One region of the Paraburkholderia caballeronis genome, then DNA from elsewhere that is predicted to be linked to it. Evidence: riboswitches for the same ligand, from Rfam matches in the RefSeq annotation. Region 1 holds a riboswitch; each other region holds the start of a gene.
The links. A riboswitch is a leader RNA that binds a small molecule or an ion and turns the genes downstream of it on or off. The one in region 1 is predicted to bind cobalamin.

Region 1 (4,789 bases):
CGATGCGGCCGCGAAGTCGCGCGATTCGAGCACGACCTCGGTGCGGCCGCGCCATGCGGAGATGCGGCCGTCGCGATCGGTCGACGGGAAGATCGAGAACTGCCCGGAGCGCGCGGTGACGCCGCTCACGCCTTTCGCGCGCTGCAACGCGGCGTCCGCCCGCTGGTTCAGCGTGGACGTCAGCGACGACGGATCGCTCGCTTCCTGCTCGTAGAACAGCGTGATCGTGACGACGTCCTGCGGGATTTCCGCGCTCGCCTGCGCGGCGAGCGACAGCACGCCGGACGGCTGATAACGCGCGTCGCTCTGCGCAAACGCGACGCGCGGCGCGAGTGACAGCGCAAGCGGCGCGGCCACGGCGAACGCGGCCGCGAGCGTCATCACGGTTTTTCGAGTCATGTATTCACTCCTTCCGGAACAGGTTGGCGCAGCATCCGCGCGGACCGCAGGGTATGACGACGCGTGCCCGCGCGTTTTCTGCGTGCCATTTAGTTGGGTGGGCGGTTGCGATGGTTCCCGCCGGCGCGGGGCGTCGATGCCGCGACTGCGTGGGCGGGCATCGCGCGTGCCGTCACATCAGCCGCTTCGTGATGAAGTTCCACTCGTGTGCGGTCACCGGCGTGATCGACAGCCGGTTGCCCTTCGCGAGCACGCGCATGCCGGCGAGTTCGTCGTGCTCGCGTAGCGCGGCGAGCGGAATCAGCGGCGTCTTCTTCGCGAACACGACGTCGACGAGCAGCCAGCGCGGTGTCTCCTGCGTCGATTTCGGATCGAAGTACGGACTCTTCGGATCGAACTGGGTCGGGTCCGGATACGCGGTGGACGACACCTTCGCGAGCCCCGCGATGCCGGGCTCCGGACAGCTTGAGTGATAGAACAGCACGCCGTCGCCGACCTGCATCGAATCGCGCATGAAGTTGCGCGCCTGATAGTTGCGCACGCCGGTCCACGGCAACGTGCGATGCGGCGCATCCGCGAGGTCGTCGATGCTTGCTTCGTCGGGTTCGGACTTCATCAGCCAGTAGCGCATGAGCAGTCGGAGGTCACGTCGAAAGGGAGAACGGCGCGCGGCGCGCCATGCACCGGCGAATCCGCATGATGCCGCGGGCCGATGCAATGCGGACGCTGCAAAGAGAAACGGCATCGGACTTGCGTCCGATGCCGTTGGAAAAGGTCCCCGCCTTAGCCGCTAGGCCGGCATCCTGAACCTGAGGTTCAGAATTGGTCGCAGTTAGCAGCACTTCGGGTACATCAGACAGAGTGACGCGCACACCCGTGCTACAAATTTCCGCAACCGTGCACATGGCATTGGTTCAAGGAATATATGACCTTGGCGAACCAGGCAGGGAAGCTGACTAAACCTGTTGAAGCGAGACCTTTTAAAACCTGTGAATGCTGCTGCCGAAGCTCGCGCCGTGATGCGCTTACTGCACGCCGTACTGCTGGATCACCGTGCCGAGCTGCTCATTCATTTGCCGCATTGTACGACGGATTTCGTCCGCGGGGAATGCCTCCCCATGACGCACGCTCGTCTGCAGCTTCAGCAGTTCCGATGCGAGCGACAGCGCGGCCATCACCGCGATGCGATCGATGCCGCGCACGTTGCTGTGCGAGCGGATCTTCGACATCTCCGCGTCGACGCGCGCGACCGCTTCGAGCAGCGCCGCTTCGGTCTCGGGCGAACACACGAGACGATAGGTCTGGTCGAGAATCGTCGCTTCGATCTGCTTGGTCGTCATGCATTTTCTCCGTGGCGGGCCGCGTTGCTGTCTTCACCGTCGTCGGACTGACGCGCCGGGTCGAGCAGATCGAGCTGGTTGTCCGGCTCGGACTGCGAGCGGGCGCGCGGCAGCTTTTCGAGGATCGCGTTCAGGCGCACCTGCGCGTCGTCGATCTTCGCCGACAACGCATCGCGTTCCGCCTGCAATCCATTACGTTCCTCGCGCACCTGTTCGAGTTCCGCACGCGTCGCATCACATTGCGCGCGCAGTTGCGCGAGTTGCTCTTCGAGCGCGAGGCGCGCCTCATGGTGGCGCTGATTGATTTCAATCAGCCGCCCGATGTTCTGTGAGAGTGTTTCGAGTTCGTTGAGCATGTGCTGCGTCCTCTAAAGACAGGCATTCTAGCGCGGATTAATGCGTATTCCGATAACTGCGTCGTTTCCAGACGTAACAACCTCGCTTCATGCCGGTAACGGTCCGTAGCTCGCGACGCGGGAACGCATCTTGCCGGTCCGCGCGGCCGTTCGGCAACGGTGTCTGAAGGTTTCTTGACGGTGTTGGAGTCCGCTCCTACACTTGCCGCACTCTGGTGCCCGCGCCGAAAAATGCGCGCGGTTAAACGGGAAACAGGGAGCGAAGTCCGGCCCCGGACGCGCCATCCTGTGCTGCTCTCCGCAACGGTACAACGATCGCATGCGCACACGCCGCGCATGCCCGTCGATCCAGCACGCGTCGTGCGATGCCGCTTCTGCATCGCGCAACGCGTCCCCGGCCACTGCGCTTCGCGCGGGAAGGCGGATCGATGCACATCGTCAGCCCGGATACCGGCCAGACTGCGGACGCGCCGCCGCGTGCCGCGCCGGCCGATGTCTTCAAGACGGCCGGCCGCCCGGCGACGCGCCTGATCGCGCAGGGTTCCGCGGAGAGCGGAATCGCGCCCGTCACCACAGGAATCTTCATTCGATGAACACGCCCCTCGGCCCGCGCGCCGCGCGTATTGCGCTGCTTGCGCTCGGCGTGCCGCTCGCGGCGTTCGCGCAGTCGTCCGCGCCCGTTGCGCCGGATACCGGCGCGGCGTCCGCGTCAGCCGCTTCGTCTGCACAATCCGCTTCGTCCGCATCGGCGATCGCGGCTTCGATACCCGCAGGCGATTCGATTTCACCCGGCGATCCGCGCACGCTCGCGCCGATCGTCGTCACCGCGCAGCGCGGCCCGCAGCCGCTCGCGGACGCGATCCCGCAAACCACGCAGTTCGACGCGCAGGACATCGCCGACACCACCGCGCGCGATCTGCCCGGTCTGCTGCAACTCGCGCCCGGCGCGCAGATCCTGCGCAACGGCGGGCCGGGCGCGTCGGCGAGCCTCTATCTGCGCGGCTCGAATGCCGACCAGTCGCTCGTGCTGATCGACGGCGTGCGGGTCGATTCGGTGAGCCTCGGCAGCGCGCAGATCGAGCAGATTCCGCTCGACCAGATCGACCGCGTGGAAGTCGTGAACGGCAACGTGTCCGCGCTGTATGGGTCCGGCGCGATCGGCGGCATCGTGCAGATCTTCACGAAGGACGGCGGCGATCATCCGCCGCGCTTCAACTTCGAGGTCGAGTACGGCAGTTATCACACGCAGCGGCAGCAGGCGGGCGTGTCCGGCGCGCTCGACGCGGACGGCAGCACGACCTTCAGCGTGTCGCTCGCACGCGCGAAGGACGACGGCTTCTCCGCGATCGATCCGGCGCGCGCGCCGGTCAATCCGAACCCGAACGGTTATCTGAACGAGAGCGTGTCCGCGTCGTTGCGGCACCGCTTCAACGATCGCTGGGACGCGGGCGTGCGCTATTTCCAGGTGTACGGCTACAGCAGCTACGACAATCCGTACGGGATGCCAACCGATCTGAACGACGTGTACAGCCGCGTGCAGCAGGCGTCCGTGTTCGCGAACGGCAGGCTGACCGACTGGTGGACGACGCACTTCACGGCGGCGATGGGCAACGACCGCAACCAGAACGCGCTGAACGGCGTTTATACGGACCGCTACGACACGGACAATCGCCAGTACACGTGGCAGAACGACATCGCGTTCGCGCCGCAACAGAAACTGCAGGTCGGCTACGAGCATCTGGACCAGACGCTCGATTCGAACAGCTACGCGGCGCCCGACCGTCACGTCGATTCGGGTTTCGTCGGCTACACGGGCCGCTTCGGCGCGAGCCAGATCCAGGCGAACCTGCGGCACGACCAGTATTCGGATTTCGGCGGCGCGAACAGTTACTACGTCGGTTACGGTTTCGACTTCGACCGTCACTGGAAGGCGACGGCGAGCTGGTCCGATTCGTTTCGCGCGCCGTCGTTCAACGACCTGTTTTATCCGATGTACGGCAATCCGCTGCTGCGTCCCGAGCGCAGCCATTCGGTCGAGGCCGCGTTGCAGTACGCGTCCGATGCGCTCGGCGTGGTCCGCGTGAACCTGTTCCAGACGCGCTATACGAACCTGATCGAATCGGTCGCGCAGCCGACGCCGGGCATCTACATGGCGGAGAACGTCGGCAACGCGAAGGTGCAGGGCGTCGAGGGCGCGTGGCGCGGCCGCGTCGGCAAGACCGACGTGCGGGCGTCGGTCACGTTCCAGAATCCGGTCGACGAGGACAACCACACCGACCTCGACCGGCGCGCGCGGCGCTTCGCGTCGTTCGCGGCGAACCGCAACGTCGGCGGCTGGCGCGTCGGCGGCGAATGGCTCGTCAGCGGGCCGCGCAACGACGGCGGCGCCGAACTCGGCGGCTTCGGCATCGTGAACCTGTCCGCGCGATATAACATCACGAAGTCGTGGTACGTCGCCGCGCAAATCCAGAACCTCTTCGACAAGGACTATGAGCTGGTCTACACGTACAACACGCCGCGTCGCGGCGCGTATCTCACGCTCGGCTGGCAGCAGCAGTGATGCCGGCCTTCGTGCGCGATCCGCGTGAGCCATGACGCGCCGATGAACCGTTCGATCGTGCGTGCGCCGCTCGCGATGAACGCGCGCCGCGCGGCCGCGATCTGGGCCGTGCTCGCGCTCGCCGCGCTCGCGGT
Region 2 (4,789 bases), on a different contig from region 1:
GATAGTTCGTGTCGAACCACTTCGTCATCTCGCCGGCCGCGACGCCGCCGCAGCACGCGCCATGTTCTTCCGCCGCCTGGGCCGAACGGCCGCGCGCGACGCGGAAATAGTTGTCGAGCGTGTCGCCATGAAAATCCTGCACGCGTTCGGGCAGGTTGCCGAGCGTGAAGCTCATGTCGAGCACCTGATCGTAGAACGCGAAGTCGCCGACCGGCACCCAGTCGAGATCCTTCTGGTCGTCCCAGTGGCGCTGGCGCAGTTGCGCGCCGAGCGCCTTCAGTTCGTCGCGCGACGACTCGCCCTTCCAGTAGCGTTCGAGGCCGAACTTGAGTTCGCGTTTCGCGCCGATGCGCGGGAAGCCGAGATTGTGTGTAGTGACCATGTGCGCTGCCGTCAAAGAGAAAAACGCCCGAACGAGGCGGGAGTGGCAGCGATGATAGGATGATCGCTCGATGAAATAAAATGGCTTTATTTCATCCATCCATTAATTTTGTTCATCGATTATCCAAAGGGTCCGGCGTCATGCTCGAACGCATTCATCTCGTCATCGTCCGCGAGGTGGCCCGCCAGGGGTCGCTCACCGCGGCGGCCGGCGCGCTTTTTCTCACGCAGTCGGCGTTGAGCCACACGGTCCGCAAGATCGAGCAGCAGCTCGGTACGCCGATCTGGGACCGCGAGGGCCGCAGCCTGCGGCTCACGCAGGCGGGCCAGTACCTGCTCTCGCTCGCGGAACGGCTGCTGCCGCAGTTCGAGCACGCCGAGGAGCGCATGAAGCAATATGCGGAAGGCGAGCGCGGCACGCTGCGCATCGGCATGGAATGCCACCCGTGTTATCAGTGGCTGCTGAAGGTGGTGTCGCCGTATCTCGCGCGCTGGCCCGACGTCGACGTGGACGTGAAGCAGCGCTTCCAGTTCGGCGGCATCGGCGCGCTGTTCGGTTACGACGTCGACGTGCTCGTGACGCCCGACCCGCTCAATCGTCCGGGCCTGAGCTTCGAGCCCGTGTTCGATTACGAGCAGGTGCTGGTCGTCGCGGAAGGGCATCCGCTCGCGAAGGCGCGTTACGTGAAACCCGAGCAGTTGGTGGACGAAACGCTCATCACCTATCCGGTCGAAACGGACCGGCTCGACATATACAACCAGTTCCTGCGGCCGGCCGGCGTCGCGCCGCGCCGCCACAAGACGATCGAAACCACCGACATCATGTTGCAGATGGTCGCGAGCCGTCGCGGCGTGGCCGCGCTGCCGCGCTGGCTCGCGGACGAATACGCGGACCGCATGCCGCTCGTCAGCGTGAAGCTCGGCCGCGACGGCATCGCGAAGCAGATCTTTCTCGGCACCCGCGACGCGGACGGCGGCCTCGATTATCTGGCCTCGTTCGTCGAGTTCGCGCGGCAATCGAACTGGCAGGCGGCGCGCGTCGGGGCGTAGTCAGTGCATAGGCGGCTCGTCGCCGAACACGGCGCGGACGATCGCCGCGCCCAGCAGCGCGTCTGCATGGTTCGCCCGCGTCTCGGCCGCCGCGTGATCCGGCGCTTCGGGCGGCGTGTCGGCAAGCCGGCCTTGCGCGGCGGCGCTCGTCATCCATGCGTCGGCGATCGAGCGGAGCGCGCGCCAGTCGCGCGCGTTCAACTGCGCGACGACGATGCGGCCCACTTCCTCGTAGACGTCCCAGCAATCGTCGCTGCCCGCCGCCAGCTTGCCGAGCAGTTGATTCAGTTCATCGTCGTCCGTCGAAGCCATCCCATGCCCCTTTCGTCCATGCGCGACTGCGTCGCGCCCGCACCCGCCCGCGAATGCGCGGAACGTTTGCGGATGGACTCGTTCCTGTCCGTGAGGAAACCGCTGGACGAGCGAACACCGGCAGCGGCCCGTCGCCGTGAGGGCGCGGGCGGCGGGCGGCGACGTCCAGCGGTCTTGCCGTGAAGGGCGAACCCGTTCTATCGGCGCCGCGCCGGGGAACGGCGTGCGGCGACGCGAAGCGGCTGCGACAGGCGTTGCCGGTCGCTCGATAAAGAGATGGCGTTCATTGACGGCTCCTTGGGTTGCGCGCCCTGGAATGTCTGGGAGAAAGAACGCAGCGAGGTCTGACTTCCGGCTCGACGTGGATCGCCTCGATCCGTCGATGCCAGTCACAGTGGCGCGACCGTGCCGGATTCACACCGGCTTCCCTGCTTCGTTCCGCTTGCGGGCCGCGTTCGGCCCGCTTCGGCTGCTCGCGCCGGTTCGGCGCCAAGCAGTCGAAAGCATAGCGGATCGGCGCGCGTCGACCCAACGACGGTTTGCCCCGATGTGGTCCGGCGCGCGGTTCTGCCTGCTCGACGAACCCGGCTTCTTCATCGTCGGCATGCTGTCCTTCGTTCGCGCCACATCGCACGACCGGTTATGACGATTTGCCTGTCGCCTCGGCAACTCGCTCACGGACCGCGTGCGGCGGAACACAGAACCGCACGGTCGCCGCTAAACACGCGTCCCGCTTCCACTAAACTGATTCCCAACCATTTCCTTTCAGGAGGTTCTGGTGGATACCGCGGCCCGAGTGTTTGCCTGTCTGCTCGCGCTGGTGTCGCTCGGCCTGACCGGCGCAGGCGCGTGGCTCGTCGCCCTTGGCGGCTCGCCGTATTACGCGCTCGCGGGCGTGGCCTACGCGGGCGCGACGGTGCTCATCTGGCGGCGCTCGCCGGCCGGCGCGCATCTGGTCGGTCTCGTCGCGCTCGTCACCGTGCCGTGGGCGCTCTGGGAATCGGGCATCGACTTCTGGGGCCTGTTTTCGCGGCTGCTCACGCCGATGGCATTGGCCGCGCTCGCGTGGTTGTGCTCGCCCGCGCCGCGCGGCACGCCGGCCCGACGCCTCGCGCTCGCGCTCGGCGGCGGCGCGCTGCTGCTGTGCGTCGCCGGCTTCGGCCTCGCGTTCGCGCCGCACGACGTGATCCGTCCGGACGCGCGCCAGCAGGCCGCCTACCGGCCGGCGGCCGGCGACAATCACCCGTCCGACTGGACCGCCTATGGACGCACGACGGCGGGCCTGCGCTACGCGCCGTTCGACCAGATCAACCGCGGCAACGTCGGCCGCCTCGGGCTCGCGTGGGTCTATCGCACGCACAACCACAATCTCGGCGTCGATCAGAACACGCCGCTGCAGATCGGCAACACGCTCTACTCGTGCAATTCGAGCAACGTCGTCGCGGCGCTCGACGTGGACAGCGGCCACGCGCGCTGGGTCTTCGATCCGAACGCGAAGTCGCCGTTCTGGCAGCGGTGCCGCGGCCTCGGCTACTACAAGGCCGCGTCCGCCGCGCGGACCGAAGGTCTGTGCGCCGAACGCGTGATCGAGACCACCATCGACGCGCGGCTGATCGCCATCGACGCGAGAACCGGCCAGTTGTGCCCGGACTTCGGCGACCACGGCATCGTGCAGCTATCGCAGGGCATGGGGCCGATCAAGCCGGGCTTCTATTTCCAGACTTCGGCCCCGCTGGTCGCGCGCGACAAGATCGTGGTCGGCGGCTGGGTGCTGGACGACGAGGAAGTCGGCGAACCGTCCGGCGTGATCCGCGCGTTCAACGTGCTGACCGGTCAACTGGAATGGGCGTGGGACCTCGGCAATCCAGCGATCACGCGACTGCCGCCCGCCGGGCAGACCTACACGCGCGGCACGCCGAACATGTGGACGACGGCGGCCTACGACGACCGGCTCGGACTCGTTTATGCGCCGCTCGGCAACATGACGCCGGACTACTTCGGCGCGACGCGGCCCGCGTATGCCGACGCATACAATTCGAGCCTCGTTGCGCTCGACATCGACACCGGACGCGAGCAGTGGAAATTCCAGACCGTTCACCACGACCTGTGGGACTACGATCTGCCGTCGCAGCCCGCGTTGATCGACGTGCCGGACGGACACGGCCGGATCGTGCCGGCCGTGCTGCAGACCACCAAGCGAGGGCAGATCTTCCTGCTCGACCGCGCGACGGGAACGCCGCTCGCCGACGTGCAGGAGAAACCCGTGCCGCAGACGGGCGGCGTCCCCGAGGAGCGGCTGGCGCGCACGCAGCCCTATTCGGTCGGCATGCCGACGATCGGCGCGCAGCCCCTGACCGAAAAGCGCATGTGGGGCGTGACGATGTTCGACCAGCTGGCCTGCCGCATCCTGTTTCGCCGGGCCAGGTACGCGGGAGACTTCACGCCGGTCGGCCTGACGCCCGCCATCCAGCAGCCCGGCAACCTGGGCGGCTTCAACTGGGGAAGCGTGTCGGTGGACGTCGCGAACCGGCGCGTGTTCATGAACGACGTCCGCGTGCCGAGCGTGTTCTGGCTGATTCCGAGGAAGGACTATCCGAGGCTGTCGGCGAAGATCGCCGGCGACGGCGCGGGCCACGGCCCGTCGCCGCAATCCGGCACTCCGTACGGACTGGCGGCCGAGTTGTGGATGTCGCCGGCCGGCATTCCGTGTGCGCAGCCGCCGTTCGGCACGATCACCGCAATCGACATGAACACGCGGCAGGTCGCGTGGCAGGTGCCGGCCGGCACCGCCGAGCAGCTCGGCCCGTTTCGCATCAAGCTGCATCTGCCGCTCACGACCGGCGCGCCGACCTACGCCGGCACCAGCGCGACGGCCGGCGGCCTCGTGTTCTTCGCGGGCAGCCAGGACTACTATCTGCGCGCGTACGACGAGGCGACCGGCGACGAACTGTGGAAGTACCCGCTGCCGGTCGGCGCGAGCGCGACGCCGATGACCTACGTGTCGCCGGTTTCGCAGCGGCAGTACGTCGTCGTTTCGGTCGGCGGG
Region 3 (4,789 bases), on a different contig from region 1:
CGAGGATCGTCGGGTCGATGAAGTCGGGGCCGGTCTTGAACACGCGCACGCGCCGCCCAAGCCGCCGATGCAGCCGCGCGAGCCCCGCGGTGATCGTGGTCTTGCCCTGGCCGGAAGCGGGCGCGCTGACGAACAGCGCCGGACACGACGCCATCGCTCAGAACTCCACGCCGCGCTGCGCCTTCACGTGCTGCTCGCGGTACGGGTGCTTGATCGCGCGCATCTCGGTCACGAGGTCGGCGGCTTCGATCAGCGCGTCGGGCGCGTGCCGGCCGGTCACGACGACGTGCAGCATCGCGGGCCGCGCGGTCAGCACCGCGAGCACTTCGTCGAGCGGCAGGTAGTCGTACTTCAGCACGGTGTTCAGCTCGTCGAGGATCACCATCTGATAGTCGCCGCTTTCGATCATCCGGCGCGCCTCGTCCCAGCCCTTGCGCGCGGTCGCGATGTCGGCGTCGCGGTTCTGCGTGTTCCACGTATAACCGTCGCCCATCGTCACGAAATCGCAGGTCGCGACGCTGCCGAGAAAATCGCGTTCGGCCGTATGCAGCGCGCCCTTGATGAACTGCACGACGCCGAGCCGCATGCCGTGTCCGAGCACGCGCACGGCCATCCCGAACGCGGCGGTGCTCTTGCCCTTGCCGGTGCCGGTGTTGACGATCAGCAGCCCCTTTTCGACGGTCGCCTCCGACTGCTTTTTTTCGTGGCCTTCGCGGCGGCGCTGGGTCATTCGTTGATGCGATTCGGGATCGGTCTTCATGAAGCGGGGTCCTGTTGACGGGGAGAGGGCGACGGCGTTTCGTTCGCGTCGGCGGCGCAGGCGATGGCGACCGCGACCGCGACGCCGTCGCGGACGGTCTTCGCGACGATCAGTCGTCCGTCGCGGCCGGCCGCGAGCAGCGCGCACGGCTCGCAGACGCCGTCGATTCCGAAGCGCGCGCGGGTCGCGGCGGACGGCGCGGCGAGCGGATGCGACGCGCAGAACGCGGCAATGGCCTCGCGGCTGAACGTGCGCAGCGGCAGCGCATGCGACGCGCAGAATTCGACGAGGCCAGGCTCGCGCGCCTTGTCCGCGACGGTCGCGAGCGCCGCGACTGTATCGAGGCCGCGTGCGCCCAGCGCCGCGCGCACCGCGTCGCCGATCTGCGCGGCGGTGCTGTCGCGCCGGCAGCCGATGCCGATCGTCAATCCGTTCATGGTGCTTCGTCGTGTTGCGTTCGTCGCGCGCCGGCGGCCGTGGAAACCCGACGCCGACGCACGGAGCCGCCGCGCGGCGCGCATACGATACACGCGTTCGCAGCGGCCCGCCAGCGCGGCTTCCTTGACGATCGTCGCCGGCCCGGCCTACACTCGCATCCACTCTGGTGCCTGCGCGCGCGGCGTTCCGCGCGCGCGGTTAAACGGGAAACAGGACGCTCCGATCCGCCTCACGGCCATTCGGGCCAACCTGTGCTGCCCCCGCAACGGTTCAGCGAACGCGTCGCCCTGCGCGATGCACAACCCGCTTCCCGTCCGCGCGCCTCGCGCGGGACGTTCGGCCACTGCGCGACGAAGTGCGCGCGGGAAGGCGAAGCGGCGTTTTCGCCAGCCCGGATACCGGCCAGACAGGAGGAGCAGGCGCTGCGGGGATGCGGCGCCTCGTCCACGACTTCATGGCTTCATTGCGTTTTCGGCCGCACGATGCACGCCGCAAACGCAGCCTTTCCGTCCCCGTAGCCGTTTTCCCGTTCGCGCGGATGCGCGCCCGCTGCCTGCCGTTTTCGACCGGCCGGCGCGGGCAGCCGACGTCGCGCGCGGGTTTCCTTCATCAACGGAGCGACCATGCGAGCCCCGATGCGCAAGATCCCCGTCACGGTCGTGACGGGTTTTCTCGGCAGTGGCAAGACCACGCTGCTGCGGCACATTCTTCAGAACGCAGGCGACCTGCGGATAGCGGTGATCGTCAACGAGTTCGGCGAACTCGGCATCGACGGCGAGATCCTGCGCGGCTGCGGGATCGGCTGCGACGACGACGGCCGCGAGGTCGAAGGGCAACTGTACGAACTCGCGAACGGCTGTCTGTGCTGCACGGTGCAGGAGGAGTTTTTCCCGGTGATGGAGCAACTGGTCGAGCGGCGCGATGCGATCGACCACGTGCTGATCGAGACGTCCGGCCTCGCGCTGCCGAAGCCGCTGGTGCAGGCGTTCAACTGGCCGTCGATCCGCAACAGCTTCACCGTCGATTCGGTCATTACCGTCGTGGACGGCCCGGCCGCCGCGAGCGGCCAGTTCGCGGACGATCCGCACGCGGTCGATGCGCAGCGCCGCGCCGACCCGAACCTCGACCACGAATCGCCGCTGCACGAACTGTTCGAAGACCAGTTGGGCGCGGCGGACCTGGTGATCCTGAACAAGACCGATCAGCTCGACGAAACGCAGCAGCAGGCAGTCGAACAACTGATCGCGGCCGAAGTGCCGCCGCAGGTGAAGATCGTGCGCGCGCAGCGCGGGCAACTCGACCTGCACACGCTGCTCGGCCTTGGCGCGGCGTCCGAGGAGACGATCCATCTGCGCGTCGATCATCACGGTTCCGCCGACGATCCCGACCACGATCATCATCACGACGACTTCGACTCGGTCGTCGTCGAAGCGGACGTGCGCTCGCGCGACGCGATCGTCGCCGCGTTGCAGGCGGTCGTCGCGCAGCACACGATCTATCGCGTGAAGGGTTTCGCGGCGCTGCCCGACGCGCCGATGCGGCTCGTCGTGCAGGGCGTCGGCCAGCGGTTCGACAGTTATTTCGACCGCCGCTGGCAGGACGGCGAAACCCGCAACAGCCGCTTCGTGCTGATCGGCGAGGACCTCGACCGCGCGACGCTGCAACGCGCGCTCGACGCCGCGCTCGGCGTCGAAACACAACCGGTTTAAGCCGCGATGCATCTGTTGCGCACGGTGCCGGGCGGGTTCGTCGACGACACCGAAGGCGTCGTGCGGATCGACCAGCGCCCGGCCGACATCGTCGTGCTGAGTTCGGCGGACACGACGCTGTCGCTGCTCGCGAGCGTTGCGCCGCGCCTCGGTGCGGGTTTTCCGTCGATCCGGCTCGCGAACGTCACGTTCCTGCGCCAGCCGGCGTCCGTCGATTTTTACGTGGACGACGTGTTGCAGCACGCGCGCGCGGTGATCGTCGACCATCTCGGCGGCGAGAGCTACTGGCCTTATGGGATCGAGCAGGTGGTCGCGCTCGCGCAGCGCCGGCAGCAGACGCTCGCGATGTTCTCCGGCGATCTTCAGGAGGACCCGCACCTGCTCGCGCGCAGCACCGCCGACGCGGACCTGTGCCGGCAGTTGTGGCGTTATCTGCGCGAAGGCGGCCCGCAGAACGCGGAAGCGTTCCTGCGCTGCATCGCGCACCGCGTGTTCGGCTTCGGCGCGGAGCCGCCGCCGCCGCGCGCGTTGCCGGCCGCGACGCTGTATCACCCGGCGCACGACACGCCGACGATCGCGGACTGGCAGGCGCGCTGGCGCGCCGGCGCGCCGGTCGCCGCGATCCTGTTCTACAAGGCGCATTTGCAGGCCGCGAACACTGCGGCGTTCGACGCGCTGATCGATGCGCTCGACGCGGAAGGCATCAACCCGCTGCCGGTCGCGATCACGTCGCTGAAGGATGCGTTGAGCCGCGCGGTCGTGCAGGAATTGTGCGCCGCGCACGATGTGGGGCTGGTGCTGAACACGACCGCGTTCGCGGTGTCGTCGCCGGACGATCCGGAAACGTTCGAACTCGCCGGCGACGCGCCGGTGTTGCAGGTGATCCTGAGCGGCGGCAATCGCGACGCGTGGCTGAAGGACAACCACGGGCTGAGTTCGCGCGACATCGCGATGCACGTCGCGCTGCCGGAGGTGGACGGCCGCATCGTCACGCGCGCGATCAGCTTCAAGGGGCTCGCGTACCGCTGCCCGCATACCGAGGTGGACGTCGTCCGTTACCAGCCGGACGCGGAGCGCGTGCGTTTCGTCGCGGAACTGGCGCGGCGCTGGTGCCGGTTGCGCCAGGCCGCGAATGCGGACAAGAAACTCGCGCTGATTCTTGCGAACTATCCGGTCAGCGAAGGGCGGATCGGCAACGGCGTCGGGCTCGATACGCCGGCGTCGGCGCTCGCGATTCTCGCGATGCTGCGCGACGCCGGTTATCGCACCGACGCGCTGCCCGCCGACGGCGACGCGCTGCTGCGCACGCTGACCGAAGGCGTGACGAACGATCCGGCCGTGCGCGATCTGCGGCCCGCGTTGCAGAGCCTGTCGCTCGACGATTACGCGGACTATGCGTCGCGTCTGCCGGCCGGCGTGCTCGACGCGGTGACGCGCCGCTGGGGACCGCCGCACGCGGACCCGACCGTGCGGCGCGGCCGCTTCATGATTGCGGGCTGGCGCTGCGGGCATCTGTTCGTCGGCATCCAGCCGCCGCGCTCCCGCGAACTGAACGACTACGCGAGTTACCACGACGCGGAACTCGTGCCGCCGCACGCCTATCTTGCGTTTTACTTCTGGCTGCGGCACCGGTTCGGCATCGACGCGGTGGTGCACGTCGGCAAGCACGGCAACCTCGAATGGCTGCCGGGCAAGAGCGTCGCGTTGAGCAGCGAGTGCTGGCCCGACCTGATTCTCGGGCCGCTGCCGCATCTGTACCCGTTCATCGTGAACGATCCCGGCGAGGGCAGCCAGGCGAAGCGGCGCGCGCAGGCGGTCATCATCGATCACCTGATGCCGCCGCTGACGCGCGCCGAAAACTACGGTCCGTTGCAGGACCTCG

Region 2: another riboswitch for cobalamin. It lies ahead of BLV92_RS27745 (hypothetical protein); the one in region 1 lies ahead of BLV92_RS14115 (TonB-dependent receptor plug domain-containing protein).
Region 3: another riboswitch for cobalamin. It lies ahead of cobW (cobalamin biosynthesis protein CobW); the one in region 1 lies ahead of BLV92_RS14115 (TonB-dependent receptor plug domain-containing protein).

What each region holds. Positions count from the first base shown of each region.
Region 1 is NZ_FNSR01000001.1:3,165,012-3,169,800, reverse strand. It holds gene BLV92_RS14140 (SIMPL domain-containing protein) at 1-399, opposite strand, end outside; gene BLV92_RS14135 (EVE domain-containing protein) at 572-1,030, opposite strand; RNA gene ssrS (6S RNA) at 1,171-1,352, opposite strand; gene BLV92_RS14125 (cell division protein ZapA) at 1,425-1,739, opposite strand; gene BLV92_RS14120 (ATPase) at 1,736-2,095, opposite strand; cobalamin riboswitch at 2,292-2,568, shown strand; gene BLV92_RS33090 (hypothetical protein) at 2,524-2,688, shown strand; gene BLV92_RS14115 (TonB-dependent receptor plug domain-containing protein) at 2,685-4,655, shown strand; gene BLV92_RS14110 (FecCD family ABC transporter permease) at 4,698-4,789, shown strand, end outside.
Region 2 is NZ_FNSR01000003.1:205,507-210,295, forward strand. It holds gene metE (5-methyltetrahydropteroyltriglutamate--homocysteine S-methyltransferase) at 1-382, opposite strand, end outside; gene BLV92_RS27740 (LysR family transcriptional regulator) at 523-1,431, shown strand; gene BLV92_RS27745 (hypothetical protein) at 1,432-1,743, opposite strand; cobalamin riboswitch at 2,063-2,212, opposite strand; gene BLV92_RS27750 (membrane-bound PQQ-dependent dehydrogenase, glucose/quinate/shikimate family) at 2,522-4,789, shown strand, end outside.
Region 3 is NZ_FNSR01000002.1:1,982,001-1,986,789, forward strand. It holds gene BLV92_RS25375 (cobyrinic acid a,c-diamide synthase CobB) at 1-154, opposite strand, end outside; gene cobO (cob(I)yrinic acid a,c-diamide adenosyltransferase) at 158-760, opposite strand; gene BLV92_RS25385 (cobalamin biosynthesis protein) at 757-1,197, opposite strand; cobalamin riboswitch at 1,346-1,619, shown strand; gene cobW (cobalamin biosynthesis protein CobW) at 1,822-2,907, shown strand; gene cobN (cobaltochelatase subunit CobN) at 2,914-4,789, shown strand, end outside.